3 regions of the Streptomyces sp. NPDC048337 genome follow, and region 3 is predicted to be linked to each of the others. Evidence: riboswitches for the same ligand, from Rfam matches in the RefSeq annotation. Region 3 holds a riboswitch; each other region holds the start of a gene.
The links. Region 3 has a riboswitch for thiamine pyrophosphate ahead of ACGFYU_RS27110 (thiamine ABC transporter substrate binding subunit). Riboswitches for the same ligand answer to the same signal wherever they lie in the genome.
Positions count from the first base shown of each region.

Region 1: another riboswitch for thiamine pyrophosphate. It lies ahead of thiO (glycine oxidase ThiO); the one in region 3 lies ahead of ACGFYU_RS27110 (thiamine ABC transporter substrate binding subunit).
Region 2: another riboswitch for thiamine pyrophosphate. It lies ahead of thiC (phosphomethylpyrimidine synthase ThiC); the one in region 3 lies ahead of ACGFYU_RS27110 (thiamine ABC transporter substrate binding subunit).

Region 1 is NZ_JBICYR010000009.1:147,933-157,779, reverse strand. Features, by position in the region: gene pknB (Stk1 family PASTA domain-containing Ser/Thr kinase) at 1-1,210, opposite strand, end outside; gene ACGFYU_RS17575 (hypothetical protein) at 1,946-2,170, opposite strand; gene ACGFYU_RS17570 (hypothetical protein) at 2,163-2,333, opposite strand; gene ACGFYU_RS17565 (helix-turn-helix domain-containing protein) at 2,488-3,579, shown strand; gene ACGFYU_RS17560 (YdcF family protein) at 3,596-4,264, shown strand; gene ACGFYU_RS17555 (thiazole synthase) at 5,013-5,807, opposite strand; gene thiS (sulfur carrier protein ThiS) at 5,813-6,061, opposite strand; gene thiO (glycine oxidase ThiO) at 6,058-7,242, opposite strand; TPP riboswitch at 7,240-7,352, opposite strand; gene ACGFYU_RS17540 (NAD(P)/FAD-dependent oxidoreductase) at 7,439-8,656, shown strand; gene ACGFYU_RS17535 (Rv2175c family DNA-binding protein) at 8,760-9,125, shown strand; gene thiE (thiamine phosphate synthase) at 9,202-9,840, shown strand.
Region 2 is NZ_JBICYR010000007.1:150,368-160,214, reverse strand. Features, by position in the region: gene ACGFYU_RS14445 (cyclophilin-like fold protein) at 167-535, shown strand; gene hisC (histidinol-phosphate transaminase) at 540-1,619, opposite strand; gene ACGFYU_RS14435 (LacI family DNA-binding transcriptional regulator) at 1,981-3,096, shown strand; gene ACGFYU_RS14430 (metallophosphoesterase) at 3,329-4,519, shown strand; gene ACGFYU_RS14425 (hypothetical protein) at 4,669-5,487, shown strand; gene thiC (phosphomethylpyrimidine synthase ThiC) at 5,540-7,327, opposite strand; TPP riboswitch at 7,322-7,465, opposite strand; gene ACGFYU_RS14415 (YibE/F family protein) at 7,538-8,917, shown strand; gene ACGFYU_RS14410 (SsgA family sporulation/cell division regulator) at 9,098-9,547, opposite strand; gene ACGFYU_RS14405 (IclR family transcriptional regulator) at 9,645-9,847, opposite strand, start outside.
Region 3 is NZ_JBICYR010000019.1:88,597-98,443, reverse strand. Features, by position in the region: gene frr (ribosome recycling factor) at 1-449, shown strand, start outside; gene ACGFYU_RS27120 (phosphatidate cytidylyltransferase) at 449-1,525, shown strand; gene rlmN (23S rRNA (adenine(2503)-C(2))-methyltransferase RlmN) at 1,619-2,731, shown strand; TPP riboswitch at 2,752-2,862, shown strand; gene ACGFYU_RS27110 (thiamine ABC transporter substrate binding subunit) at 2,953-4,047, shown strand; gene ACGFYU_RS27105 (ABC transporter permease) at 4,143-5,759, shown strand; gene ACGFYU_RS27100 (ABC transporter ATP-binding protein) at 5,759-6,808, shown strand; gene ACGFYU_RS27095 (cytochrome P450) at 6,805-8,061, opposite strand; gene ACGFYU_RS27090 (NAD(P)/FAD-dependent oxidoreductase) at 8,077-9,471, opposite strand; gene ACGFYU_RS27085 (ferredoxin) at 9,461-9,691, opposite strand; gene ACGFYU_RS27080 (hypothetical protein) at 9,838-9,847, opposite strand, start outside.

The sequences.
Region 1 (9,847 bases), on a different contig from region 3:
CGCTGAACTTCCGGTCGACGCCCTTGACGCCGAGGCCGGCCGCGGACAGCTGTTCGCGGGCCTGCGCCTCGGTCTTGCCGAGCAGGTTGGGGACCTTGGTGAACTGGCCGGAATTGATGTACCAGACGCCGGTGCCGATGCCGAGGGCCAGCAGGACGCCTACGACGACCATGAGCGTGCCGCGGCGGGGCCGCCGGGAGGGGGCCGGCCGATGCGTGGGCGGAGCGGGCGGCGGCAGCGTCTCCAGCCGGGAGGTGTGGTTCACGGGCTGCGCGGCCACCGGGCGCGGGATCACCCCCGTACGGTCCTCGGCGGACGAGCGCTCCTCGGCCCGGGCCTGCGGGGGCAGGGCGTCCAGCTCGGCGTCGCTGAGCTGGAGCCGGGCCTCGCGGGTCAGGCCGAGCAGGGCGGCGGCGTCGTAGGGGCGCAGCTCCGGATTGCGGGCGGTCGCGTGCGCGACGAGCTCGTCGAGGCCGACGGGGAGGCCGGGGACGGCCGCCGACGGGGGCGGGACGTCCTCGTTGAGGTGCTGGTAGAGCACCTGGGCGGGGGTGCCGCCGGTGTGTGGCTTGGCGCCGGTGAGCATCTCGTACAGCACGACACCGCAGGCGTAGACGTCCACGCGGGTGTCGGCGACGCCGTTCTCGATCTGCTCGGGGGCGAGGTAGGAGACGGTGCCGAGGACCGACCCGGTGGTGTTGGTGACGGAGTCGACGGACCGGACCAGCCCGAAGTCCGCCACCTTGACCCGGCCGTCGTCGCCGATCAGGACGTTCTCGGGCTTCATGTCGCGGTGCACGAACCCGGCCCGGTGCGCGGCGCCGAGCGCGGCGAGGACGGGCTCGGCGATGTCGAGGGCCGCCCGGGGCTGGAGCGCGCCGCGCTCGCGGAGCACGTCGCGCAGGGTGCAGCCGGAGACGTACTCCATGGCGAGGTACGTGTACGGCCCGTCGGTGCCCTGGTCGAAGACGGCGACGACGTTGGGGTGGGCGAGGCGGGCTACGGACTTCGCCTCGCGGATGAACCGGTCGACGAAGGCGGCGTCGGCGGCGAGCGCCGGGTGCATCACCTTCAGGGCGAGGACGCGGTCGAGGCGGGTGTCGACGGCCCGGTAGACCGTGGCCATGCCGCCCGCCGCGATACGGGCGTCGACGCGGTAGCGGCCGTCGAGCACGCGCCCGACGAGGGGGTCATCCAGGGTCGTATCCACCCGCCGATTCTATTGGCGCGCCATGCCCCCCTGGCCCGTGCGGGGTGGCTTGCAGCTCAGCTGTGACGTGGGGGCGGGGGCGGGGGCGGGGCTGTCCCCGCGCACTCGGGCCTTCACCCCCCCGCTCACCACCACCTCGGGCGGGGGCTGCCCACCCGCCCCCCTCGGCAGCGAGACCGAGAGGCGTCCAGTCGGCGAGCGGGGTCGGTCCCATCGGCATTTCCCTCAACCAAGCCGACCCGCTGGTCGGCGGCTTCGGGATTCGGGACCCAGCCACCCGGTATCAGGGAGGGTTTGGGGGCTTCCCGTCAGTCTCATCGTCTCTCCGGTTCGGGCCGCCCTGTCAAGGGCGCTCCTCCTTCGTCGTCGCGTCGCTTCGCGATGGCCTTCGGCCACCCTTGACAGGGCGTCCCGAACCGGAAAAACGAAGACCGACGGGAAACCCCCAAAAGAACGGGCCGGGTCAGAGACGTTCACACGGGGAGGCCAGGGAGGCGCGGCCCCGCTCCGCCAAGTCAGCCAAGGCCCGTCATCGAGGCTGGACGGCGCCAGGGCCACGGGCATCGGGCACGCCTCCGCCCAGGACCCTGTACGCGCATGATCCGGGCCGGGGGGGCGGCTCCACCCGCACGAAACAGCGGCGAGAAGCCCATCGGGAGCCCCAGCGCGTCAAATCGCTACGCGCTCCTCAATGACGGCGTCCGACGGCCGCCTGGGGCTGGGCGGCCCGAGCCGTCAGATGGTGCGCTGGTCATTGGCTGGCTGGACGTTGCCGACTACGGTGGTGAACTCACGGCCGGACGCGGCTCGGATGTAGGCAAGCTTCATCCAGTGTTCGTGAACGGAGTCAGACACGTCCTCGTTGACCACGGCCATCAGCTCGCCCTCAACCCCGGATGCAACATCGCGTACACGGTGGCCCAGCAGGTGGTGGGGGACGTACTCGTACTGTTCAGCCATCGGACGGCTCCTGGATGGAGGAGACGAAACGCTCCCAACCGGCCAGGGCGCGGTCGAGGAGTTCCTGGCTGAGCTCGGACCTGCCCCACGGGATTGGCCAGGGCCCGTCGGGGGTCTTGGGGAGATTCTTGACGCCCCTTTGAGATGTGGTCTTGGGTTCCATGCTCGTGTCCCTCCAGATGGGGCGTCGGCTGGTCACCCCTCAGCCTGGGCCTCCTCCAGTGCTGCGGAAATGACCCTCTGTTGTACTTCCGTTGCACTTCCGTCCCCCCACGCGTCGGGGCCGTGCTTCGATGGCGGCAGGAGGGGAGCGACGCGTGGCGACCGTGCACCATTGGACTGGCCTGGAGGCCCGCGCCCTGCGCCTTGCGCTGCGGATGAGCGTCCGATCGTTCGCAGGCCACCTCGGCGTCGGCATTCGGACGATCTCCAAGTGGGAGAAGCTCCTGGCCGCGACCGAGCCCCGTCAGGACACCCAGGCAATCTTGGATACCGCTCTGGCCCGCGCGGATGCCGCCGCGCATCTCCGGTTCGAGACGTTCCTGTCCGAAGTCGGCCGGGCCATCTACGCGGAGGGCGCCGGCGGGCCGTTGGCCTGGGAGTACGAGTCGTGGACCGACGATCTCGACCGAGCCGTGGTCGCCCTCTCCCGGCAGGATTTCGCCTTCGCCGACAGCCTGATCCGCCGCTGGCTCGGCCGGTTCAACCTGAGAAGCGGCCTCGACGACAAGGGTCTGTATCTCTTCGCCCGCTCCACCACCCTGCTGGGCGATCTCCAGCGCGACCAAGGGGCCGTGCTCGGCCCCCTGTCGGCCCAGCACTCCTATGCGTCAGCGAAGTCGTTGTTCGGTCAGTTGGGCATCCCCCGCCGCGTCGCCCAGCTCGACCTGTCCCTCGCGGTCGTCGCGGAGATGTCGGGGAAGCTGGAGATCGCTGCCCAGCAGTACGAATCCCTGGCCGTTGACGACCGGCTTTCCCGCCGTGACCGGGCCCGGGCCCGGCTGTGGGTGGGCACAGCCCTCAGCAAGGACGGAAACTACAGCTATGCCTCTCGCGTCATGCTTGCCGCGACCAGGGAGTTCGAGGATCTCGCCGAGCCCGAGGACTGGTCGGTCGCACACCAGAAGCTCGCCCTCGCCCACCGAGGGGCCGGAGACCTGGCCAAAGCCCTGCACTTCATCGGCATCGCCCGCAGCACAGCGGCCACGGACGCGCCGATGCAGAGGGTCCGCCTGGAAACCGCCCACGGCCACATCCTGCTGTCCGATCCGGCCACCCGCGATGATGGGCTGACCACCCTCGACAAAGCCGCCAGACTGGCGGGGCAGTTCGGCCTCAGCCACCAGCTGGCCAGCATCGAGGGCATCAGGGCCATGAGCGAGGGTGCATCCGCCCCCCGACGACGGTGACCAGGGAGAGAAGCGCGTGACGGACACCCACCAGGCGATCACCGAGGATCAGTGGCAGCGGGCGAAGCTGATCTGGGACTACCACCAAATGGGGCACGATGTGGCGCCCGTGGATGTCGCGATCGGTCTGGGCAGCCACGACCTCGGCGTCGCCGCGGCCTCCGCCGACCTCTACAGAACCGGCCTGTTTCCGGTACTCGTATTCACCGGCGGAAACAGCCCCACCACCCAGGCTCGGTTCCCCCGCGGGGAAGCCGTCCACTTCCGCGAGCACGCCCTCGAACTCGGCGTCCCCGACCACGCGATCCTCGTCGAGCCCAACGCCGCCAACACCGGCCAGAACATCACCCTCACCCGCGACCTTCTGGCCGCGAACGGCATCACACCGAAGACCGTATTGCTGGTCTCCAAGCCCTACATGGAGAGGCGCTCCTTCGCCACCGCCCGCAAGCTGTGGCCCGAGGTCGAGGTGCTGTGCGCGTCCGAGCCGCTGGAGCTGGACGACTACATCAAGAGCATCGGCGACGAGAAGCTCGTCCTGGACATGCTCGTCGGCGATCTCCAACGCGTGATGGAGTATCCGAAGCTCGGGTTCGCCATCGCCCAGGACGTCCCCGAGGAGGTGCGTGCCGCGTATGAATCCCTCATCCGCGATGGCTTCACCAGCCGCCTCATCGACTCCTGACCCCAACCGCCGCTTGTTCTTGACCACTCCCATTCCGCCGCCCAATGGGCACAGAGAGCCGCTGTCGCCGTCCTGGGGTCGCTTGTAGCGATCTTGGGCGGCTTATGTCCAGCCCCAGGCGGCCGTCGGACGCCGTCATTGAGGAGCGCGTAGCGATTTGACGCGCTGGGGCTCCCGATGGGCTTCTCGCCGCTGTTTGGTGCGGGTAGAGCCCGTCCCGGCCCGGAGCATCCATGTGTGTGGGCCTGGGCGGAGGCCTGCCCGGTGCCCGGGCCCTCGTGCCGCCCGGCCTGGGTGGTGGGCCTTGGCTGTGGCGCAGGGAGGCGGGCCCGCGCATCCCTGGCGGGCCCGTGCCTGTGTCTCTGACCCGTGACCGTTCTTTTTGGGGGTTTCCCGTCGGTCTTCGTTTTCCGGTTCGGGACGTCCTGTGAAGGGTGGCCGGAGGCCATCGCGAAGCGACGCGACGACGAAGGAGGAGCGCCCTTGACAGGGCGGCCCGGACCGGAGAGACGATGAGACTGACGGGAAGCCCCCAAACCCTCCCTGATGCCGGGTGGCTGGGTCCCGAATCCCGAAGCCGCCGACCAGCGGGTCGGCTTGGTTGAGGGAAATGTCGATGGGGCCGACCCCCGCTCGCCGACTGGACGCGTCTCGGTCTCGCTGCCGAGGGGGGCGGGTGGGCAGCCCCCGCACCGCAGCGGCGGTGAGAGGGGGCGAAGGCCCCGGCCGGCGGCGGGGCCCCACCCCCTCAGAACGCCGGCCGCTCCGGGTCCAGCGTCGCGCGGCCGTCCGTCGGGGACGAGGCGTGGGCGAAGCGGCGTTGGGGGATGCGGCCCGCGCGGAAGGCGAGGCGGCCCGCCGTGACGGCGTCGCGCATCGCGGCCGCCATCAGGACCGGTTCCTGGGCGCGGGTCACCGCCGAGGCCAGCATCACCGCCGCGCAGCCCAGTTCCATGGCCAGGGCGGCGTCCGAGGCCGTGCCGGCCCCGGCGTCCAGGATCACCGGGACCCCGGCCCGCTCCACGATCAGCTCGAAGTTGTGCGGGTTGCGGATGCCCATGCCGGAGCCGATCGGTGAGCCGAGCGGCATGATGGCCGCGCACCCGACGTCCTCCAGCTTGCGCGCGAGCACCGGGTCGTCGTTCGTGTACGGGAGCACCGTGAAGCCCTCGTCGACCAGGATCTCGGCGGCGTCCAGCAACTCCACGCCGTCGGGCAGGAGGGTCCGCTCGTCGGCGACCACCTCCAGCTTGATCCAGTCGGTGCCGAGCGCCTCCCGGGCCAGCCGGGCCGTGAGGACGGCCTCGCCCGCCGTGAAGCAGCCCGCCGTGTTCGGGAGGACGGCGATGCCCAGCTTGGACAGGACGGACAGGACCGAGCCCTGGACCGTCGGGTCCAGGCGGCGCATCGCCACCGTGGTGAGTTCGGTGCCGGAGGTGACGAGGGCCCGTTCCAGGGTGTCCAGGCTCGGGGCGCCGCCCGTGCCCATGATCAGGCGGGAGGAGAAGGTCCGGTCGCCGAGGGTGAAGAGGTCGTCCGCCATGCCGATCAGCCTCCCTGGACCGCGGTGAGGATCTCGACCCGGTCGCCCTCGCCCACCGGGGTGGCCGGCCACTGCCCGCGCGGGACCACGGTCTCGTTGAGCGCCGCGGCCACGCCCGAGGGGGCCGTGGTGAGGGTGGCGACCACCGCGTCGAGGGTGGTGCCGGCCGCGACCTCGCGCGGCTCGCCGTTGACCGAGATGGAGACCGGGATGGAGACCGGGTCGGATCCGGAGTCGGAGGAGAGGAGGGTCATGCGAACGACTCCTGTCGTGCGGCGGAGAAGCGGCGGGGGGTGAAGGGGCGTGCGATGTCCGGCAGTTCGCCGGTGGTCAGCAGCTCCGCCATGACCTCGCCGGTGAGCGGGGTCAGCAGCACCCCGTTGCGGTAGTGCCCGGTGGCCAGGTGAAGGCCCGGCAGGTCGGTCGGGCCCAGCAGGGGGGCGTTGTCGGGGGAGCCGGGCCGCAGTCCCGCCCGGGTTTCGGTGAGGGGGAGTTCGGTGATGCCGGGTACCAGCTCGTGGGCGTCGCGCAGGAGTTCGTAGACCCCGCCCGCGGTGACCGTGGTGTCCCAGCCGAGCTCCTCGCTGGTGGCGCCGACGACGAGTTCGCCGTTCTCGCGCGGCACCAGGTAGACGTGGCTGCCGCGCACGACCGCCCGTACCGTCCGCGACAGGAACGGCGCGTACGCGGCGGGCACGGTGAGCCGCAGCACCTGCCCCTTGACGGGCCGTACGGGGGCCACGACCTCCGGCGGTACGCCCGCCAGCCGGCCGCTGAGCGAGCCCGCCGCCAGGACCACCTGGTCCGCGCGCAGCTCCGTACCGTCGTCGAGGACGGCTCCGGCCGCCCGGTCGGCGGTGACGAGCAGTCGTTCCGCGGCCGTCCGGTGGATGGTCACCCCGGCCCCCTCGCACGCGGCGAGCAGGGCGGCCGCGAGCCGGCGCGGGTCGACCTGGTGGTCGCCATCCACGCGCAGGCCGCCGCGGACGCCCGGGGCCAGCATCGGCTCCAGGCGGCGGCACTCGCGGCCGGTGAGCCACTCGGACTCCAGGCCGCAGCGGCGCTGGAGGGCGTGCAGCTCCCGCAGGTGGAGCCGGTCGTCGGCGTCGAGGGCGACGGCGAGGGTGCCGCAGGCGCGGTAGCCGATGTCGGTGCCGCCGGTCGCGTCGGCGAGCTCGGCGGCGAACTGTGGGTAGCGCTCGGCGGAGGCGAGGCCCAGGCCCAGCAGGGACTCCTCGCCGTAGTGCAGCTCGGTGACGGGGGCCAGCATGCCGGCCGCGACCTGGGCGGCTCCGCCGCCGGGCGCCGGGTCGGCGAGCACGGTGCGCAGGCCCCGCCGCGCCGCCTGCCAGGCCGTGACCAGGCCGATGATGCCGCCCCCGATGACGAGGACGTCGGATCCGTTTCGTCCGGATCCCTTACGGGATGAGTGCATGGGCGTCCAGCCCCTCCCTTCGCCGGCATGACCCGGATCAGGTTCGTACGGTCGGAGGCCGGCCAGCCTCCCTCTCAGCCCGGTGCGCCCGGACTCCCGCGATAGGTACGGTGGCCAGACTAACCCCGCCGTGGACGGCGGGTAAGGGGCACCTCTTCCTGACGGGTCGTCAGATGATTAGGCTGTGCGGATGATCATGCAGAAGGAACAGACCGAGAACGGCGTCGTCATCGTCGGCGCCGGAATGGCCGGGGTGCAGACCGCGGTCGCCCTGCGGGAGCAGGGGTTCACCGGCCCGGTGACCCTGCTCGGCGCCGAACCCCACCAGCCCTACGACCGGCCCCCGCTCTCCAAGGCGGTGCTGCTCGGCAAGGCCGAGGACTCCGCCTTCGACGTGGACTTCGAGGGGCTCGGCATCGAGCTCAGGCTCGGGTTGGAGGTCACCGGACTGCGGGCCGCCGACCGCGAACTGGACACCGAGGCGGGCTCGGTCCCGTACGGGATCCTCGTACTGGCCACCGGCGCCGAACCGCTGACCCTGCCCGGCACCGCCGGCGTCCCCGGCGTGCACCTGCTGCGCACCCTGGACGACGCGGCGCGGCTGCGCCCGGTCCTGGCCGAGGCGCCGTCGACGGTGGTCGTCGGGGCGGGCTGGATCGGCGCGGAGTTCGCCACCGCGGCCCGCGAGGCGGGCTGCGAGGTGACCGTGGTCGAGGCCGCGGACCGGGTCCTCGCCGGGGCGATGCCCGCCGAGGTCGCCGAGCCCATGGCGGGCTGGTACGCGGAGGCCGGCGCCGAGCTGATCACCGGCGCGAAGGTCGCGGGGATCGAGGAGGGCCGGGTCCTGCTCGCCGACGGGCGGACCCTGCCCGCCGGCGCCGTGGTGGTCGGCATCGGTGCCCGCCCCGCCACCGGATGGCTGGCCGGGACCGGCGTGGAGCTGGGCCCCGACGGGGCGGTCGTCGCCGACGAGTACCTGCGCACCTCGCTGCCCGGGGTGTACGCGGTCGGCGACTGCGCCTCCTTCCCGTCCGGTCGGTACGGCAAGCGGCTGCTCGTGCACCACTGGGACAACGCGCTCCAGGGGCCCCGCGCGGTCGCCGCGAACATCCTGGCCGGCGAGCCGGTCAAGGTCTACGACCCGGTGCCGTACTTCTGGTCCGACCAGTTCGGGCGCTTCGTCCAGTACGCCGGCCACCACGGCGGGGCCGACACCCTGCTCTGGCGCGGGGACCCGGCCGAGCGCACCTGGTCGGTGTGCTGGCTGCGCGACGGCGCCCTGGTCGCCGTCCTGGCCGTGGGCCGCCCGCGCGACGTGGCGCAGGGCCGCAGGCTCATCGAGACGGGCGTGCCCGTGGACCCGTCGAAGGTCGCCGACCCGGCGGTCCCGCTGAAGTCGGCGCCCTCGGCCTGACGGCCGCCCGGATCCCCCCGGGTGCGGGCCCGGGGGAGGCCGGGTGACCCGGACGGGGCGGCTCGGGTACCGGCGGCGCAGCCGAGGTGGCAGGCTTGTGCCCGTGACCGAGATTGACGCAAAGATCGATGCCCTTGTCCCCGCCTGGCTCCACCTCCCCGACATCGCGGAGATGCTCGACATCGAGGTGACCCGGGTCCGCCAGATGGTCAAGGAAGGGCAGCTGATCGCCGTTCGCAGGGGCGAGAACCGCACCCTGCAGGTGCCGGCCCCCTTCATCGACGGCGACAAGGTCGTCAAGGGACTCGTCGGCCTGCTGACCGTGCTGCGCGACGACGGCTTCACCGACGAGGAGATCCTGGAGTGGCTCTTCACGGCCGACCCGACCCTGCCCGGCACCCCCGCCCAGGCGCTGAGCGAGAATCGCGGCACGGAGGTCAAGCGCCGCGCCCAGGCGCTCGCCCTCTGACCTGATCCGCATCCGCTCCACCGCGGTGTACGGGCCCGCGGGGTCCGTACACCGCCTCCACCACGGGGGTACACCCATGCAGCAGCTGTCCGACGCCCGGCTCTACCTGTGCACGGACGCCCGCAAGAAGCAGGGTGACCTCCCCGAGTTCCTCGACGCGGTGCTGGCCGGCGGCGTGGACATCGTCCAGCTCCGCGACAAGGGCATGGAGGCCGGCGAGGAGCTCGAACACCTCCAGGTCTTCGCCGAGGCCGCACGCCGCCACGGCAAGCTCCTCGCCGTGAACGACCGCGCCGACGTCGCCCACGCCATCGGCTCCGACGTGCTGCACCTGGGCCAGGGCGACATCCCCGTCCCCGCCGCCCGCGCCATCCTGGGCGAGCAGGTGCTGATCGGCCGCTCCTGCCACGCGGAGGCCGAGGTCGACGCGGCCGTCGCCGAGCCCGGCGTGGACTACTTCTGCACCGGCCCCTGCTGGCCCACCCCCACCAAGCCCGGCCGCTACGCCCCCGGCCTCGGGCTGGTCCGCTACGCGGCCTCCCTGGAGCAGGACCGGCCCTGGTTCGCCATCGGCGGCATCGACGCCACCAACCTGGACGAGGTGCTGGACGCCGGAGCCACCCGCGTGGTGGTCGTCCGCGCCCTCACCGAGGCCACCGACCCCGGCGCGGCCGCCGCGGACCTGGCCAAGCGGGTCCGCGCCCGCCTCGGCTAGAGGGACT
Region 2 (9,847 bases), on a different contig from region 3:
GGTCACAGCGGGCAGTCTGCCTGGCGGGTTCCCTCCATAACGGGAGGAAGCAGGACACGCTTGTGAACGCGTTCACATTCACAAGCATTATGGCGCACTCGTTTTCGATCCCTGCAGGCGGGGTCCCCTCTAGCCAAGAAATTCAACAGATTGTTGAATATGGCTCATGAAGATTCGAATCTCCTGGCCCGCGGGCCTGCTCACCGCAACCCTCGACGAGACCCCGACCAGCAAGGCGCTGGCCGCGGCCCTTCCGATCTCCGCATCCGCCAACACCTGGGGTGAGGAGGTCTACTTCGACACCGGCGTTTCCGTGGCCCTGGAGCACGACGCCCAGCAGGTCGTCGAACCCGGCACGGTCGCGTTCTGGACCGAGGGCGACGCGCTCGCGCTGCCCTACGGCCCCACGCCCATCTCGCGCGGAGGCGAGAGCCGCCTGGCGAGCCCCTGCAACGTGCTCGGCTCGTTCGACGGCGACCCCCGCCTGCTGGCCACCGTCCGTGACGGCGACCCCATCCGCGTAGAACTGGTCTGACGACCTACAGCTCCTTGAAGAAGGCCTCCGCCGTGTGCAGGAAGAGGTCGTTCGCCTCGGGCTCACCGATCGTGACCCGCAGGCCCTCACCCGCGAAGGGCCGGACCACCACACCGGCCTTCTCGCAGGCCGCCGCGAACTCGGCGGTCCGCTCCCCCAGCCGCATCCACACGAAGTTCGCCTGGGTGTCCGGAACCGTCCAGCCCTGTGCCAGCAGCGTGTCGTGGACCCGCGCACGCTCGCCTACCAGCGCCCCGACGCGCCCCATCAGCTCGTCCTCGGCCCGCAGCGAGGCCACCGCCGCGTCCTGGGCGAGCTGGCTGACGCCGAAGGGCACCGCCGTCTTGCGCAGCGCCGCGGCCACCGGCTCGTGCGCCACCGCGAAGCCCACGCGCAGACCGGCGAGCCCGTACGCCTTGGAAAACGTACGCAGCACCGCGACGTTCGGGCGCTTGCGGTAGAGCTCGATGCCGTCCGGTACGTCCGTGTCGCGCACGAACTCGCGGTACGCCTCGTCCAGTACCACCAGGACGTCCGAGGGCACCCGGTCCAGGAACCGCTCCAGCTCGGCGCGGCGCACGGCGGTGCCGGTGGGGTTGTTGGGGTTGCAGACGAAGATCAGCCGGGTCCGGTCGGTGATCGCCGCGGCCATGGCGTCCAGGTCGTGCACGTCGCCCTCGGTGAGCGGGACCTGCACGGAGGTCGCACCCGAGATCTGGGTGATGATCGGGTACGCCTCGAAGGAGCGCCAGGCGTAGATCACCTCGTCGCCCGGGCCGGCCGTCGACTGGATCAGCGACTGGGCCACGCCCACCGAGCCGGTGCCGGTGGCGATGTGCTCGACCGGCACTCCGAACCGCTCCGCGAGCTCGTTCACCAGGCCGGTGCAGGCCATGTCCGGGTACCGGTTGAAGGACCCGGCCGCCGAGACTGCGGTCTCCAGCACCCCCGGGAGCGGCGGGTACGGGTTCTCGTTCGAGGACAGCTTGTACGCGACGGGCCCGCCCGCGGCCGCCGGCTTGCCGGGCTTGTATGTGGGAATGCCGTCCAGCTCGGCGCGCAGCTTCGGGCTCTTCTCGGTCACCGCAGGTCCTCCTCGACCATCCCGTCCGACGTCGCCGTCGACTCAATACTGCTCACCTTATGAGGATTCCGCCTTCCCGAGAATGGGGGCGCCTGGAATGCGGGGGAGCGCGCGCATATATGCGCGCGCCGGTGGCCTGCGCCGTGGCGCGCATCCCTCGTGCAGGTGAGTTGAGATCGGTCCGAGACCAGACCGCTTTGGCATGCTTGTACCCGCCGACAAGCGTCCAGACAGCCCCAAGAGCTGAAATTCCTTTGGTTCCAAGGTCATTGGGGGTGGCGAACCATGCAGAATCGTGCCTGTCAACGCGTGCATATGCACACGGACCACCCACCCCGCCGAGCCCTACTATCGGCTCGCCATGACAGCAGCAGGGAAGCATCAGGTGAGCCGGACCGAGACCACCCGGCGGGCCGCCGGCCGACAGGGCCGGGCCGGCATCAGGGACGTGGCCGCCGCGGCGGGCGTCTCCATCACAACCGTCTCCGACGCGCTCAATGGCAAGGGACGGCTGCCCGACGCCACCCGCCGCCACGTTCGCGAGGTCGCCGACCGGCTGGGCTACCGCCCGTCCGCCGCCGCCCGCACCCTCCGTACCGGCAAGTCGGGCCTCATCGGCCTGACCGTGACGACGTACGGGGATGAACCTTTCACCTTCACCGAATTCGCCTACTTCGCCGAGATGGCCAGAGCCGCCACCTCCGCCGCGCTCGCCCGCGGCTACGCCCTCGTCATCCTCCCCGCCACCTCCCGACACGACGTGTGGTCCAACGTCGCCCTCGACGGCACCGTCGTCATCGACCCCTCCGACCACGATCCCGTCGTCACCGAACTGGTCCGCCAGGGCCTGCCCGTGGTCTCCGACGGCCGCCCCGCGGGCTCCCTCCCCGTCACCGCCTGGGTCGACAACGACCACGAGGCCGCCGTACTGGGCCTCCTCGACCACCTCGCGGCCGCCGGCGCCCGCCGCATCGGGCTGCTGACCGGCACCACCACCGACACCTACACCCGGCTCTCCACCACCGCCTACCTCAGCTGGTGCGAGCGCGTCGGCCAGGACCCCGTCTACGAGTCCTACCCCGCCCACGACCCCTGCGCGGGCGCCGTCGCCGCAGACCGGCTCCTCGCCCGCCCCGACCGGCCCGACGCCGTCTACGGACTCTTCGACCCCAACGGCACCGACCTGCTCGCCGCCGCCCGGCGCTACGGCCTGCGCGTCCCCGAGGACCTGCTGCTCGTGTGCTGCAGCGAGTCCACCGTCTACGCCAACACCGAACCGCCCATCACCACGCTCTCCCTCAAACCGCGCCGCATCGGGACCGCCGTGGTCCAGCTGCTCATCGACGCGATCGAGGGCGTGGACACCGGCCGCCCCGTCGAACAGGTGGTCCCGACCGAGCTCATCATCCGCACCTCGTCCCAGCGCAGGCAGCCCCGTACGACCGTCAGTCCGCCCCGGTCCCCGGCACAGGACTGACGCGCCACACCGCCCCACCGGCGGGGCCGTCGGCCCCACCGAGGATTTCAGCAACGCCGATATCGGGAGAAAGCGGCAGGAACGATCGGCTCCGCACAGGATTCACCACCCCTGGTGCGTCACAGAGCGCGAGCCGCATTCCTATGATGGGCGCACGACATCACGGACCCTCCTCCCCGGAGGTCAGGAGGGTCCGCAGGTGTACGGCAGCGCGACGGTGGTGGAGGGGTCGATGACTCAGGGGGCCGGTCAGGGACCCGCGATGCGGACGGACACGCTGCGGGACTTCCGGGTTCCGGTCACCGAACCCGCCCCGCACTCCGTATCCGCCGGGCTTCCCGGTGACGCCCCCGTCTACGGCGAGTACCCCGCGTACTACGAGGAGGGGGCGCCGGCCGTGCCCCCGCAGCCGGGCTACGCGCCGCCCCTGGCGAGTACGGCGCCGCCGACCGAGCCCGGCCTCGGCGAGCCCGAGGACGACCTCGACGGCTACACCCCGACCCAGCGCGACCTGCCCGTCATCGTGCGCGGCGCCCTGGGCGGCCCCGGCGACACCGTCCAGGTCCAGTACGTCCCCCAGGACCCCGCGCCCGGCGGCCCCGGCCCGCTCTACGTGGTCGGCGACGTGCACGGCTACCTCGACGAGCTCGTCACCGAACTCCACGCCCAGGGCCTGATCGACGCGGAGCGCCGCTGGTCCGCCGGGAACGCCCGGCTCTGGTTCCTCGGCGACTTCACCGACCGCGGCCCCGACGGCATCGGCGTCATCGACCTCGTCATGCGGCTCTCCGCCGAGGCCGCCGCCGCCGGCGGCTACTGCAAGGCGCTCATGGGCAACCACGAGCTGCTGCTCATCGGCGCCAAGCGGTTCGGCGACACCCCCGTCTCCTCCGGCGCCGGCACCGCCACCTTCCAGGCCGCCTGGCTCCTCAACGGCGGTCAGCGCACCGACATGGAGCGGCTCCAGGACGTCCACCTCCAGTGGATGTCGCGCCTGGACGCGGCCGTCCTGGAGGAGGGCCACCTGCTGCTCCACTCCGACACCACGGCGTACCTCGACTACGGCGACTCCATCGAGGACGTCAACGACACCATCCACGAGCTGCTCAACCGCAACGACGCCGACATCACCTGGGACCTCTTCCGCAAGTTCACCAAGCGGTTCGCCTTCCGCGACGAGGAGACCGGCCCGCAGGCCGTACGCGAACTGCTCGGCACCTACGGCGGCAGCCGCGTCGTGCACGGACACAGCCCCATCCCGTACCTGCTCGGCGAAGTGGGCACCGAGGACGGCGACGAGGCCCGCGGCCCGGAGGCCGTGGACGGCCCCCACGTCTACGCGGACGGGCTCGCCATCGCGATGGACGGCGGGGTCACGATGGCGGGCAAGCTGCTCGTCGTGCAACTTCCGTTGAACGACTGAGGATTGTCACCAGGGGGGTATTTCCGCAAAGCCCCTGTCAACCTGTGGTGTGGTCGCTCTACCATCGCTCTATCCGTAGCAGGCTCTCCTCCGTTTGTGCCGGCGCCCGGGTCTACGCGGGCAAACCGGCTTCTACGGAGCATCGGGGGATGCACATGACCAGCGCTCCGCACCTGCTGACCGAAGACCGACCCGAGTTCGACCGGCTCCTCGACGAGGCGCTGCGCACCGCACACGAACGGCCGGAACTCGCCGCCCTCGGCGAACGACTGAACTCCGAACAACTGCGCACCATGGCCCTGGGCGCCAGCGCCCTGCTGACGGCCGCGGCCGCCACCGAGTACGACCGCTACGTGAAGCTCCGCGAGGAGCGGCGCGACGAGGCCCTGTCCACACCCGGGACCGCGGCGGTGGAGGGCTACGGCGGTCAGGGCAGCGCCGCCGGCGCCGGAGTCAGCGCCGTGGTCGCGGTCCTCGCGCCCGTCCTGGCGGGCACCGCCATGCTGATCTTCCTGCTGGTGGGCTACATCCTGAAGATGATCGAGCCCGAACCGGCCTTCGCCGAGACCATGCTGACGGCGGGCTGGCTCTTCGGCGGGCTCACCGCGGCCGCCCTGCTCTGCGCGGTGGTGGGGCTGCTGGTGACGGCCGTACGCAACAGCGCGACCGAGGTGGTGGCCGCGGACGAGGACGGGGCGATACCCGACGACGTCGCACAGGCCCGGGAGGCCTGGCGGCACGCCCTGCTGGAGCGCGGGATCATGCCGTTCCTGCGGGACGCCCTCGCCGATCCGAACGCGGGTCCGGCCCTGCCGCCCCCGCGCGGACGCGGGGGCCGGATGCCCCACCTGGGGTACACCCCACCGGATTTCACCAGCCCGGGATCCCCCTCCGGACCCCGGCCCGGCTACACGCCGCCGGACTTCACGAGCCCGGACTTCGGCGGCCCGGAACACCGGCCGGACTGACGGACCGGGAACGGCGGTCCGCCGGGTCCGACCGGCTGTCGTACTCCGTGCGTCAGTCGGCCAGCGGCAGGTAGACGCGGTTGCCGGAGGCGGCGAACTCGGCGGACTTCTCCGCCATGCCCGCCTGGATCTCCTCGGCCTTCAGGTCACCGCCGTGCTCACGGCGGATGTCCTGCGAGATCTTCATCGAGCAGAACTTCGGACCGCACATGGAGCAGAAGTGCGCGGTCTTGGCCGGCTCGGCGGGCAGGGTCTCGTCGTGGAACTCACGGGCCGTGTCCGGGTCGAGGGCCAGGTTGAACTGGTCCTCCCAGCGGAACTCGAACCGCGCGTCCGACAGCGCGTCGTCCCACTCCTGGGCGCCGGGGTGCCCCTTGGCCAGGTCCGCGGCGTGCGCCGAGATCTTGTACGTGATGACGCCGGTCTTGACGTCGTCCTTGTTCGGCAGGCCCAGGTGCTCCTTGGGCGTGACGTAGCAGAGCATCGCGGTGCCCCACCAGGCGATCATCGCGGCGCCGATGCCCGAGGTGATGTGGTCGTACGCGGGAGCGACGTCCGTGGTGAGCGGTCCGAGCGTGTAGAACGGCGCCTCCTCGCAGATCTCCTGCTGGAGGTCGATGTTCTCCTTGATCTTGTGCATCGGGACGTGGCCCGGGCCCTCGATCATGGTCTGGACGTTGTGGCGCTTGGCGATCGTGTTCAGCTCGCCCAGCGTCTTGAGCTCGGCGAACTGAGCCGCGTCGTTGGCGTCCGCGATGGAGCCGGGGCGCAGGCCGTCACCCAGCGAGTACGTGACGTCGTACGTCGCCAGGATCTCGCAGAGCTCCTCGAAGTTCGTGTAGAGGAAGTTCTCCTTGTGGTGCGCGAGGCACCACGCGGCCATGATCGACCCGCCGCGCGAGACGATGCCGGTCTTGCGGCGGGCGGTGAGCGGGACGTACGGCAGCAGCACGCCGGCGTGGACCGTCATGTAGTCGACGCCCTGCTCGGCCTGCTCGATGACCGTGTCCTTGTAGATCTCCCAGGTCAGGTCCTCGGCCTTGCCGTCGACCTTCTCCAGCGCCTGGTAGAGCGGGACGGTGCCGATCGGGACGGGGGAGTTGCGCAGCACCCACTCACGGGTGGTGTGGATGTTGCGGCCGGTGGAGAGGTCCATGACCGTGTCCGCGCCCCAGCGGGTCGCCCAGGTCATCTTCTCCACCTCCTCCTCGATGGAGGAGGTGACGGCGGAGTTGCCGATGTTGGCGTTGACCTTCACCAGGAACTTCTTGCCGATGATCATCGGCTCGATCTCCGGGTGGTTCACGTTCGCCGGGAGCACCGCGCGGCCCGCGGCGATCTCCTCGCGGACGACCTCGGGGGAGACGTTCTCGCGGATCGCGACGTACTCCATCTCCGGGGTGATCTCGCCCCGGCGGGCGTACGCGAGCTGCGTGACGGCGGCGCCGCCACGGCCCCGGCGGGGCTGGCGGGGACGGCCCGGGAAGACCGCGTCGAGGTTCTTGAGCCCACCGCGCGGCGAGGTGTGCTTGATCCCGTCGTCCTCGGGGCGCACGGGACGGCCCGCGTACTCCTCGGTGTCGCCGCGACCGATGATCCAGTTCTCGCGCAGCGGCGCGAGGCCACGGCGGACGTCGGTCTCGATCTGGGGGTCGGTGTACGGCCCGGACGTGTCGTAGAGCGTGACGTCCTTGCCGTTGGTGAGGTGGACCTGGCGGACCGGCACCCGGATGTCGGGGCGGGAGCCCGCCACGTACCCCTTGTGCCAGCCCGGCTGGCGCTCGGTCTGGCCGTCGGCGTTCTGGCTGACGGCAGGCGTGCGTGCGTCCTGAATGGTCATGAGACCTGATCTCCCTACGCCGGCATTACCCGGTAACAGGTTCGGCGGTCGACGCAGCCTCTTCCCGTACGCATTACTTGCGCGTACGGTGATCAGCGCCCTCTCAGCCCGGTGCTCCGAGCTCCCGCGTTGTGCAAAGGTGCCCCCACGCTAGCGTCATCTATGGCGTGCTGAACAGTGGGCCCCCTCAACTCTTGCGATGATCTGCCGGTGACGCCCTCGCCGCAGCCCCCCACCGAGCCCGATGACCACACCGGCCACACAGGCCACGAGCACCCAGGTCACGGGCACAGCCACGCGCACGGACACGGACACGGCCATGGCCCGGCGGCCCCCGTCTCGAAGCACCTGCGCAAGGTCATCGCGGCCGTACTGATCCCCTTCGCCGCCGCCGTCTTCATCGGCATGGCGGTGCTCTGGCCGGGCGGCGCCCCCGCCCACGAGCGCACGGGGGTCGGCTTCGACCGGCAGACACAGCAGGGGACGGTCGTCTCGCTGGAACGTGTCGATTGCAAATCTGTGAACGTCTCGCAGGTACCGCCCACCGGCGACACGTCCACTCCCGAGGGGCGCGAGGCCCTGGCCGCGCAGACCGGCGAGTGCAAGAAGGCCACCGTCAAGGTCGGCACCGGACCGGACAAGGGCCGCACCTTCGTGGAGATCGTCCAACCCGGCGCGCCACGGCAGTTGGCGAAGGACCAGGAGGTGGTGGTCGCGTACGCGCCGGACGCCCCCCGGGACCTCCAGTACTCGGTGATCGACGTGAACCGCAAGTTCCCGATGGCGCTCCTGGCCGGCATCTTCGCCGTCGCGGTCGTCGTCGTCGGCCGGATGCGGGGGCTGTTCGCACTGATCGCACTGGTCGTCAGCTTCGGCGTACTGACGCTCTTCATCCTCCCGGCCATCCTGCAGGGTTCGAACCCGCTGGTCGTGGCGGTCATCGGCGCGAGCGCCATCATGCTCATCGCCCTGTACATGTGCCACGGCCTGACCGCCCGCACCTCGGTCGCCGTCCTCGGCACGCTCGTCTCGCTGCTGCTGATCGGGCTGCTGGGCTCGCTGTTCATCGGCTGGGCTTTCCTCAGCGGCAACACTGACGACAACACCGGGCTGATCCACGGGCTGTACCCGGACATCGACATGAGCGGTTTGCTGCTCGCGGGTGTGATCATCGGTTCGCTGGGCGTGCTCGACGATGTGACGGTCACCCAGACGTCGGCGGTCTGGGAACTCCACCAGGCCGACCCCTCGATGGGGCCGCGCGGGCTCTACAGGGCGGCCATCCGGATCGGCCGCGACCACATCGCGTCGGTGGTCAACACGCTGGTACTGGCCTACGCGGGTGCGGCACTGCCCCTGCTTCTGCTGTTCTCGATCGCGAACAGCAGCATGGGTTCCGTGGCCAACAGCGAGCTGGTGGCGGAGGAGATCGTACGGACGCTCGTGGGCTCGATCGGGCTGGTCGCCTCGGTTCCGGTGACGACGGCGCTGGCCGCGCTGGTCGTGTCCGCCGACCGGCCGGGATCCCCGGCCGCAGCTCCGGCCTCGGGACCGGTCCGCGGCGGCCGGGGCCGGCGGCGCAAGCGCTGAAGGACGTTCCGAAGGGTGGGGACGGCGGGGCGCTGCTGGTCAGATCGTGCGCGGTGCCGGCCCGTGAGGGGGCGGGACGTGGCGCTCAGCGCGTCGGCACGCTGAGCCGGTCGTCCGTGGTGCGGTGGTGCTGCGGTGCTGTGGTGCTGTGGTGCTGTGGTGCTGTGGTGTCGCGGTACTTCAGCCCGCGTTCTGCTCGTTCTGCCGGGATTCGGCCAGGATCTTGCCGAGCGCCTCGTCGAGGTTCTCCTCGAAGTCGCCGAGGTTGCGCTCCTGGCCGAGCGGAACGAGCCGGTCGGTCCGGTCGAGGAACGCGACGAGCGGAGCCGCACTGGCGCGGAACAGGGCCCGGTCGCCACCGACCTGGAGACGGATGTGGACATCGGACAGTTCCTCGGGATCGGTGGGGGCGATGTGCACATCGCCGTCACCGCACGGCTTGTTGATGCCGTCGAGGAGGAGTTCCCGGCCGAACGCCCAGGTCACGGGCGCGTCTCCGGGAAGGTGGAAGGTCAGGCGGACTGCGTAGGGGTCACGAGCGTCGTACCGGAGTTCCACCGGAATCCGGAACGAGAGCTCCTCGGAAACGAGGAAGCTCATCATGACCTCTGCCTGTACCGACTCGCGCATTGCCTACCCCGCTGTAGTGGAAGTGGCCAGGAATGATCCCCCAAGGCCCTCTTGACAAGAGTGGTGGAAGCGCTAGCAGATCACAAGGAGTGAGTTTTCAGATACTGATAGAGAACGAGAGGGTGCTCAACAGCGCGCCTACTTCACTCCGTAGCCGATCGACCGCATACAGCAATCGGTCTTCCTGGTGCGCGGGAAGAGAAATCGCCATGGTTGCGGCGGTATCACCTGCGGTGATGGGGATGGCGGCGCAGACTGTGCCAAGGGCATATTCCTGGCGTTCGGTTACTGGCTGCATCC
Region 3 (9,847 bases):
TCAACAAGATCGTGGCGGACTACTACGGCGCCATCACGCCCATCAACCAGCTCGCCTCCTTCTCGGTGCCCGAGCCGCGCATGGCGATCGTGACCCCGTTCGACAAGAGCGCGCTGCGCAACATCGAGCAGGCCATCCGCGACTCCGACCTCGGTGTCAACCCGAGCAACGACGGCAACATCATCCGGGTGACCTTCCCCGAGCTGACGCAGGACCGCCGCAAGGAGTACATCAAGGTCGCCAAGAACAAGGCCGAGGACTCCAAGGTCTCGATCCGCTCCGTGCGCCGCAAGGCGAAGGACGCCCTCGACAAGCTCGTCAAGGACAAGGAAGCCGGCGAGGACGAGGTGCGCCGCGCGGAGAAGGAGCTCGACGACACCACCGCGAAGTACGTCGCGCAGGTGGACGAGCTCCTCAAGCACAAGGAAGCCGAGCTCCTCGAAGTCTGATGAACGACTCTTCCTGGCAGCCGGAGCCGGTTCCGGCGGGTCCCGCATACGATGCGCAGGTGGGCCCGCACACTCGGCCCATGCCCATCGTGCCCGATGCCGCCGGCCGTGACTTCGACGACCGGGAAGCACGCGATCGGGGGGCCGCACCGGACAGCGGCCCCCTCTTCCGCGACGAGACGCCGCCGCAGGAGCCCATGCCCAGCCCCCCGCCCCCGCCCTCGCAGGTACCGCAGGACGCCTCGCCCCCGCCGCAGAAGAAGCGCGCCGGGCGGGACCTGCGTGCCGCCATAGGGGTCGGCGTCGGCCTCGGCGCGGTGATCTTCGCTTCGCTGTTCATCGTCAAGGCGGTCTTCGTCGGCGTCATCGTCGTCGCGGTCGTCGTGGGCCTGTGGGAGCTCACCTCCCGGCTCCAGGAGAAGAAGGGCATCAAGGCCCCGCTGGTACCGCTCGCGGTCGGTGGCGCGGCCATGGTCATCGCCGGGTACGTCCGGGGAGCCGAGGGTGCCTGGGTCGCCATGGCCCTGACCGCGCTGGCGGTCCTGGTCTGGCGGATGACCGAACCGCCCGAGGACTACCTCAAGGACGTCACGGCGGGCGTCTTCGCGGCCTTCTACGTGCCGTTCCTGGCCACTTTCGTCGCGATGCTGCTCACCGCCGACGACGGGCCCCAGCGCGTGGTCACCTTCCTGCTGCTGACCGTGGTCAGCGACACCGGGGCCTACGCGGTCGGCTGGCGCTTCGGCAAGACCAAGCTCGCGCCCCGCATCAGCCCCGGCAAGACCCGCGAGGGGCTCTTCGGCGCGGTGGCCTTCGCCATGGCGGCCGGCGCGCTGTGCATGGAGTTCCTGATCGACGACGGCTCCTGGTGGCAGGGCTTGCTGCTGGGGCTGGCGGTCGCGGTCAGCGCCACCCTGGGCGACCTCGGCGAGTCGATGATCAAGCGTGACCTGGGCATCAAGGACATGGGCACCCTGCTCCCCGGCCACGGCGGCATCATGGACCGCCTGGACTCCCTGCTGCCGACGGCCCCGGTGGTCTGGCTGCTGCTGGCGGCCTTCGTCGGCACCGGCTGACCTGCGAAAAGGGGTCGCAACACGCCGGGCGGTTACTCTTGAAAGGCGCGCTGCTTCTGCGGCGCGCCTTTCGTCTTACAAGGAGTACCTGCCATGGCCCGCCCCGTTCCGGGAGAGCTCACCTTCGTCGCCCCTCGCGGGGCCAAGAAGCCGCCCCGGCACCTCGCCGACATGACCCCGGCCGAGCGCCGCGAGGCGGTCGCCGCGATCGGTGAGAAGCCGTTCCGGGCCAAGCAGCTCTCCCAGCACTACTTCGCCCGGTACGCGCACGACCCGGCCGAGTGGACCGACATCCCGGCGGGCTCCCGCGAGAAGCTCCAGCAGGAGCTGCTGCCGGAGCTGATGAACGTCGTCCGGCACATCAGCTGCGATGACGACACCACCCGCAAGACCCTGTGGAAGCTGCACGACGGCACGCTCGTCGAGTCCGTGCTGATGCGCTACCCCGACCGGGTCACCATGTGCATCTCCTCGCAGGCCGGCTGCGGCATGAACTGTCCGTTCTGCGCCACCGGCCAGGCAGGCCTGGACCGCAACCTGTCCACCGCCGAGATCGTGCACCAGATCGTCGACGGCATGCGCGCCCTGCGCGACGGCGAGGTCCCCGGCGGCCCGGCCCGCCTGTCGAACATCGTCTTCATGGGCATGGGCGAGCCGCTGGCCAACTACAACCGCGTGGTCGGCGCCATCCGCCGCCTCACCGACCCGGAGCCCGACGGCCTGGGCCTGTCGCAGCGCGGCATCACGGTCTCCACCGTCGGCCTGGTCCCGGCCATGCTGCGCTTCGCCGACGAGGGCTTCAAGTGCCGCCTCGCCGTCTCGCTGCACGCGCCCGACGACGAGCTGCGCGACACCCTGGTCCCCGTGAACACCCGCTGGAAGGTCCGCGAGGTCCTCGACGCGGCGTGGGAGTACGCCGAGAAGTCCGGCCGCCGGATCTCGATCGAGTACGCGCTGATCCGCGACATCAACGACCAGGCCTGGCGCGGCGACCTCCTGGGCAGGCTGCTCAAGGGCAAGCGCGTCCACGTCAACCTGATCCCGCTGAACCCGACGCCGGGCTCCAAGTGGACCGCCTCGCGGCCCGAGGACGAACGCGCCTTCGTGGAGGCCATCGCCCGGCACGGCGTGCCCGTGACCGTACGGGACACCCGCGGCCAGGAGATCGACGGCGCCTGCGGCCAGCTGGCGGCGAGCGAGCGGTAGGCTGGCCCGCGTACATCTGCATATTCCGACAGGGGAGCGCCACAGCGCTGAGAGTGCGGTAACCGTCAGGCCGCAGACCCTCTGAACCTTGCCCAGGTCATTCTGGGTAGGAAGTTCGGTCATCACCTCAAGCTGTTGCGCCCTGCCCCGGGCGCCCCGCTCGACAGAGCGCCCGGGGCAGGGCCGCGTCTTCTCCTGGTCACCCCAGGAGGAATGTTTACGTGAGCACCAAGAAGATCGTGGGGGCGGCGCTGGCCGCCGCCCTCGGCGTCACCACACTGGCCGCGTGCGGCGACGGCGGCAAGGACAAGACCGCGGGCGCGAGCGAAGCCCCGAAGTCCAAGACCGTCACCCTCGTCTCCCACGACTCCTTCAACGTGACCGAGGCGGTCCTCAAGGAGTTCGAGCAGCAGAGCGGCTACACCGTCAAGGTGCTGAAGTCCGGGGACGCGGGCGCCGCCCTGAACCAGGAGATCCTCACCAAGGGCTCCCCGCGCGGCGACGTCTTCTTCGGTGTGGACAACACCCTCCTCTCGCGCGCCCTCGACAACGGAATCTTCACGCCGTACGAGGCCAAGGGCCTGGCCGGGGTGAAGCCCGAGTACGTGCTCGACAAGGAGCACCGGGTCACCCCGATCGACTCCGGCGACATCTGCGTCAACTACGACAAGGCGTACTTCGCCGACAAGAAGATCGCCCCGCCGCAGACGCTGGACGACCTGGTCAAGCCGGAGTACAAGAACCTGCTGGTCACCGAGAACGCCGCGACCTCCTCGCCCGGCCTCGGCTTCCTGCTCGCCTCCGTCGGCAAGTACGGCGAGGACGGCTGGAAGGACTACTGGAGCAAGCTCAAGGCCAACGGCGTCGAGGTCGTCGACGGCTGGGAGCAGGCCTACAACGAGCGCTTCTCCGGCTCCGCGGGCGGCAAGAAGGCCAAGGGCGACCGCCCGCTGGTCGTCTCCTACGCCTCCAGCCCGCCGGTCGAGGTGCTCTACGCCGACCCGCAGCCGGCCGAGGCCCCGACGGGCGTCGCCACCGGCACCTGCTTCCGCCAGATCGAGTTCGCCGGTCTGCTGAAGGGCGCGAAGAACGAGGAGGGCGGCAAGGCCCTGATCGACTTCCTGATCGGCAAGAAGTTCCAGGAGGACATGCCGCTCCAGATGTTCGTGAACCCCGTGACGAAGGACGCTGCCCTGCCGGAGCTGTTCACGAAGCACGGCGTGGTGGTCGAGAAGCCCGAGAACGTGGCTCCGGAGACCATCGCCAAGAACCGTGAGCAGTGGGTCAAGGCATGGACCTCGCTCGTCGTGAAGTAGGCGGTACGCAGGAGTCGGGCGCGGCGTCGGGGGGCGCCGCGCCGGACCCCGGCCCCCGCGAGGGCGTCCGGGCGACGGCCGTGCGGCTCGCCCTGATGGCCGTGCCCCTGGCCTTCTTCGGGCTGTTCTTCGCCTACCCCGTCACGGCGATCGTCGGGCGGGGACTCAAGACCGACGCCGGCTGGCAGTTCGGCCGGATCGGCGAGGTGATCACCCGGCCCGACATCGCCGACGTGCTGTGGTTCACCACCTGGCAGGCGCTCGCCTCCACCGCGCTCACGCTGCTGATCGCACTCCCCGGCGCGTACGTGTTCGCGCGCTTCGAGTTCCCCGGCAAACAACTGCTGCGGGCCCTGGTGACCGTTCCCTTCGTGCTGCCGACCGTGGTGGTCGGCAGCGCCTTCCTCGCGCTGGTCGGCCGGGGCGGGCTGCTGGACGAACTGTGGGGCGTCCGGCTCGACACCACCGTGTGGGCGATCCTGCTCGCGCACGTCTTCTTCAACTACGCCGTCGTCGTACGGACCGTCGGCGGGCTCTGGGCGCAGCTGGACCCGCGCCAGGAGGAAGCCGCCCGGGTACTGGGCGCGGGCCGGTTCGCCGCCTGGCGGCGGGTGACGCTGCCCGCGCTGGGCCCGGCGGTGGCAGCCGCCTCGCTGATGGTGTTCCTGTTCACCTTCAGCTCCTTCGGCGTCGTGCAGATCCTCGGCGGACCCTCGTACGCCACCCTGGAGGTGGAGGTCTACCGGCAGACCGCGCAGCTCCTGGACCTGCCCACGGCCGCCGTGCTGACGATGGTGCAGTTCGCCGCGGTGATGCTGATCCTCGGCGTGCACGCCTGGACCGTGCGCAAGCGGGAGACCGCGCTGCGGCTGGTGGACCCTGGGCGGACCGCGCACCGGCCGCGCGGGACCGGGCAGTGGCTGCTGCTCGCGGGCGTGCTCCTGACGGTGGCCCTGCTCGTCGTGGCGCCGCTGGGCGTCCTGGTGGAGCGGTCCTTCGACGCGCCCGGCGGGTACGGCCTCGGCTTCTACCGGGCGTTGCAGGACGCGGGCGCCGGTGGCGGAACGTTCCTGGTGCCGCCGCTGGAGGCGATCTGGAACTCCCTGGGGTACGCCGCCACCGCCACCGCCATCGCCCTGGTCATCGGCGGGCTCGCGGCCGCGGCGCTGACCCGGCGCGGAGGCCGCTTCGTACGGGGCTTCGACGCGCTGCTGATGCTCCCGCTGGGCGTCTCCGCGGTGACCGTGGGCTTCGGCTTCCTGATCACCCTGGACAAGCCGCCGCTGGACCTGCGGACTTCGTGGATCCTGGTGCCGCTCGCCCAGGCACTGGTGGGCGTGCCTTTCGTCGTACGGACCATGCTGCCGGTGCTGCGTGCCGTGGACGCGCGGCTTCGGGAGGCCGCCGCCGTGCTCGGCGCCTCCCCGCTGCGGGCCTGGCGGGAGGTGGACCTGCCGCTGGTGCGGCGGGCGCTGCTGATCGCGGCCGGGTTCGCCTTCGCGGTCTCGCTGGGGGAGTTCGGCGCGACCGTGTTCATCGCGCGGCCGGACCGGCCGACGCTGCCGGTGGCCGTGGCGCGGCTGCTGGGGCGGGCCGGTGAGCTGAACTACGGGCAGGCGATGGCCCTGAGCACGATCCTGATGCTGGTGTGCGCGGTGTCCCTGCTGGTGCTGGAGCGACTGCGACCCGACAAGACCTCCGGAGAATTCTGATGACACTGCTTCAACTGGAAGGGGTGTCGGTCCGCTTCGGTGAACGAGCCGTTGGGTACGCCCTGGATCGCGTGGACCTCGCGGTCGCCGAGCACGAGATCGTGTGCGTGCTGGGGCCGAGCGGAAGCGGCAAGTCCACGCTGCTGCGGGTCGTCGCGGGGCTCCAGCCGGTGTCCGGGGGACGGGTGGTGCTGGGCGGGGCGGACCAGGCCGGCGTGCCCGTGCACCGGCGGGGCGTGGGCCTCATGTTCCAGGACCACCAGCTCTTCCCGCACCGCGACGTCGGCGGGAACGTCGCCTTCGGGCTGCGCATGCGGGGCCTTGCGCGCACCTCGTACGAGGCCCAGGTCGCGGAGCTGCTGGAGCTGGTCGGGCTCCCCGGAGCCCAGCGCCGGGCGGTGGCCTCCCTGTCGGGCGGCGAGCAGCAGCGGGTGGCGCTGGCCCGGGCGCTGGCCCCGTCGCCGCGGCTGCTGATGCTGGACGAACCGCTGGGACAGCTGGACCGCGGGCTGCGGGAGCGGCTGGTGGTGGAGCTCCAGGGGCTGTTCTCCCGGCTGGGCACGACGGTGCTCGCCGTCACGCACGACCAGGGGGAGGCCTTCGCGCTGGCCGACCGGGTGGTGGTGATGCGGGACGGGCGGATCGCGCAGACGGGGACGCCGCTGGAGGTGTGGCAGCGCCCGGCCTCGGAGTTCGTGGCGCGGTTCCTCGGCTTCGAGAACGTGGTCCCGGCGACGGTGTCCGGCCGTGCCGCGGCGACCGCGTGGGGCCGGATCCCGGTCCCGGAGGGCTCCCCCGAGGGGCCGCACCAGCTGCTGGTCCGCCCCTCCGGGGTGGTGCTCGCGGCGGCCGGCCTGCCCTGCGAGGTGGTCGCGCGGACCTTCCGCGGCACGCACGTCTCCCTCCGGCTGCGGCCGGAGGCGGGGCCGCAGCTGGAAGCCGAATGCGGGCTGGCCGGGGCGCCGGCGGTGGGCGACCGGGTCGCGGTCACCTTCAGCCCGGCCGAGGTCGTCGTCCTGAAGGCGGACACCCGCCGGGACACCCCCTAGGCGGGGAGGATCTTGTCGCAGCCGATCGGCAGGTGGCGCGGGCCGCGCAGGACCGCGTTCTGGCGGTAGGGCGGCGGGTCCTCCAGCAGCCGGGGGTTCTCCAGCCTGCGGGCCAGCTCGCTCAGGGCCAGCGCGGCCTCCAGCCGGGCCAGCGGCGCGCCGAAGCAGCTGTGGATGCCGCTGCCGAGGCCCAGGTGCTGGACGTCCGGGCGGTCCGGGTCGAAGCGGTCCGGGTCCTTGAACCGCCGGGGGTCGCGGTTGCCGGAGGCCAGGATCAGCCAGAGCGAGGAGCCCTTGGGGATGGTCACGCCCTCCATCTCGATGTCGGCCAGGGGAGTGCGCTGCGGCAGCAGCTGCACCGGGGGCTCGTAGCGCAGCAGCTCCTCCACGATCGGGACGGACAGCGCCGGATCGGCGCGCAGCCGGTCCAGGACCTCCGGATGGCGCAGCAGGGTGAGCATGCCGTTGGTGATCAGGTTGACGGTGGTCTCGTGCCCGGCGATCAGCAGCAGCGCCGCGGTGCTGAGCACTTCCATCGTGCTCATGGCGCCGTCCGGCCCCTGCCCGGTCGACAGCTCCGAGAGCATGTCCCCGGTGGGGTTCTTGTGCCGCTCCTCGATCAGCCCGGCCAGGTACATGCCGAGTTCCATGCGGGCGCCCTGCGTCTTCTTGACGCGTTCGGTGGGATCGGCGTCCGGATCGGGGTCCAGGCTCGCGGCGAGCGTGTCGGCCCAGACGTGGAAGCGGGCCTCGTCCTCGCTCGGCACGCCCAGCAGCCGGCAGATCACCGTGACCGGGAAGGGGTACGAGAACTCCTCGACCAGGTCGATCCGCCCCGGGTCGCCCCGCTCGGCGATCGCGTCGATCAGACCGGTGACGATGCCGCCCAGCTCGCCGCGCATGTCGTGGACGCGGTGCGGGGAGTGCGGCGGCCCGAAGGGGCGGTTCGTCATCCGGCGCAGCCGGTCGTGGTCGGGCGGGTCCAGCTTCAGGAAGGACGGGGGCAGGGCCGTCTGGCCTTCCTCCTCGTCCCCCTCGTTCAGCAGGTCGCCGGCGGTCGATGCCAGGTTGCGGGAGTCGGAGCTGATCCGCGGATCGTGCAGCAGGCTCTTGATCTCGTGATAGGTGCTGACGACGTACGGTCCGTCCCCGTCGTGGAACACCGGCCCGGTCTTGCGGAGCTCCTCGTACAGGGGATACGGGTTGGCCCGGCTGGAGTAGTCGAGGATCTGCCGCAGGATGCCTTCAGTCATGAGAGGTCCTCGTGCTCAGTTGTGCGCCGGCGTGAAGGTCATCCGCCGGTCGGCCGGCGAGTAACCGCTCAGGGTGATGGTCGGGCCGTGCGTCGGCACCGACGGGTCGGGGAAGTCCGGGTCCAGCGGCTTGTTCCCCTCGCTCCTGCGGTCCACCGTCGCGTAGGGCGGCGGGAACGGAGCGGTCTGCTCGATCTGCCGCTCGTAGAAGTCCAGCCAGCGGCACTGGTCGAAGGTGACGGCGCCGATGACGCGCCCCTGGTAGCCGTAGACGCCGACGAACCTGCGCTCGGCGCGCGACCCCTGCGCGATGAGGATCTCGGTCCCCATCGAGGGCACCCCGACCGACTTGATGTTCACCCCGAACTGGGAGGACCAGAAGGCCGGCACCCACACGTGGGGGCGGCGGTCCACGCCTTCGCTGAGCATGTTGTGCGCCGCCGTCTCGGCCTGGGCGACGGCGTTGCCCCAGTGCTCCAGGGAGAGGAACTGGTACCCGAACAGCGCGTGCGGGGAGCGTGCCACGTCACCCGCCACATAGATGTCGTCGGTGACGATGCCCCAGATGTTGAAGGCCCGGCAGCCCGCGTCGCAGGCGATGCCCCGCGGGCCCGCGCCCAGTCCGGATCCGGCCAGCCACTCGGTGTTGCGCTGGGCGCCGAGCCCCACGATCACGACGTCGGTCTCCAGGACGGTGCCGTCCGAGATGTGGGCGGCGCGCACCTGGCCCGAGGAGTCGCCCTCCAGCCCGGTGACCATGATCCCGGTCCGCAGATCCACCCCGTTCTCGCGGTGCATCTCGGCCGCGACCTCGCCGACCACCCCGCCCAGGGCCCCGACCAGGGGCGCGGCGCCCCGCTCGGCGACGGTGACCGCGAGATCCCGCTCCCGGCAGGCGGAGGCGATCTCGGAGCCGGTGAACCCGGCGCCGATGACCAGCACCCGGCGCGGTCCGGCCGCGAGCCGCCGCTCCAGGGCGGTGCCGTCGTCCCGGGTACGCAGGGTGAAGACGCCTTCGAGGGCCGCCTCCTCCTCGTTCGGCCACGGCCGGGCCCGTACCCCGGTGGCGATCAGCAAGCGGTCGTACTCCACCTCGTCCCCGTCGGCGAGCTTGACCCGTCTGCCCGCCATGTCCAGACCGGTGGCGGGTACGCCGAGCCGCCACTTGGCGTCGATGTCACGGCGGCGGGGGAGGGCCGTACGGTCCGCGGTCGCCTTGCCCAGCAGGACCTGCTTGGACAGCGGAGGGCGGTCGTACGGCTCGTAGGGCTCGTCGCCGATCATCGTGAGAGATCCGGCGAACCCCTTCTCGCGCATGGTCTCGGCGGCCCGCAGGCCGGCGAGGGAAGCGCCCACGACCACGATGCGGCCTTCGCGCTTGAGCCGCTCCAGGGCTGAGTCACCGCTCACCACTCGCCTCCGCGGTCGACAGGGAACCGTTCATCGCGTCCATCAGGATGGCCCTCACGGGGCAGGCGTGGACGGCGCGGACGACGTTCTCGCGGTGCTCCTCATCGGGCTGCGGGTTGTACAGCAGCGACTCGTCGCCGTGCATGGCGAACACGTCCGGGGCGAGGAACGCGCACTGGGCATAGCCCTGACAGCGGTTGAGGTCCACGACAAGTCTCATGAGGCGTCAGCCCTTCCGTGACCTGGTCACCCCCGCTACCGACCGGCCCCGAGACCCCCGAGCCCCGCCCCTGACTCTCCTTCTTCCAGCATGCGCGCGACGGCCAACCGGCGCCCGTCGGGACGCGGGCCCGGCAGCGGCGGGGCTCAGGCGGGC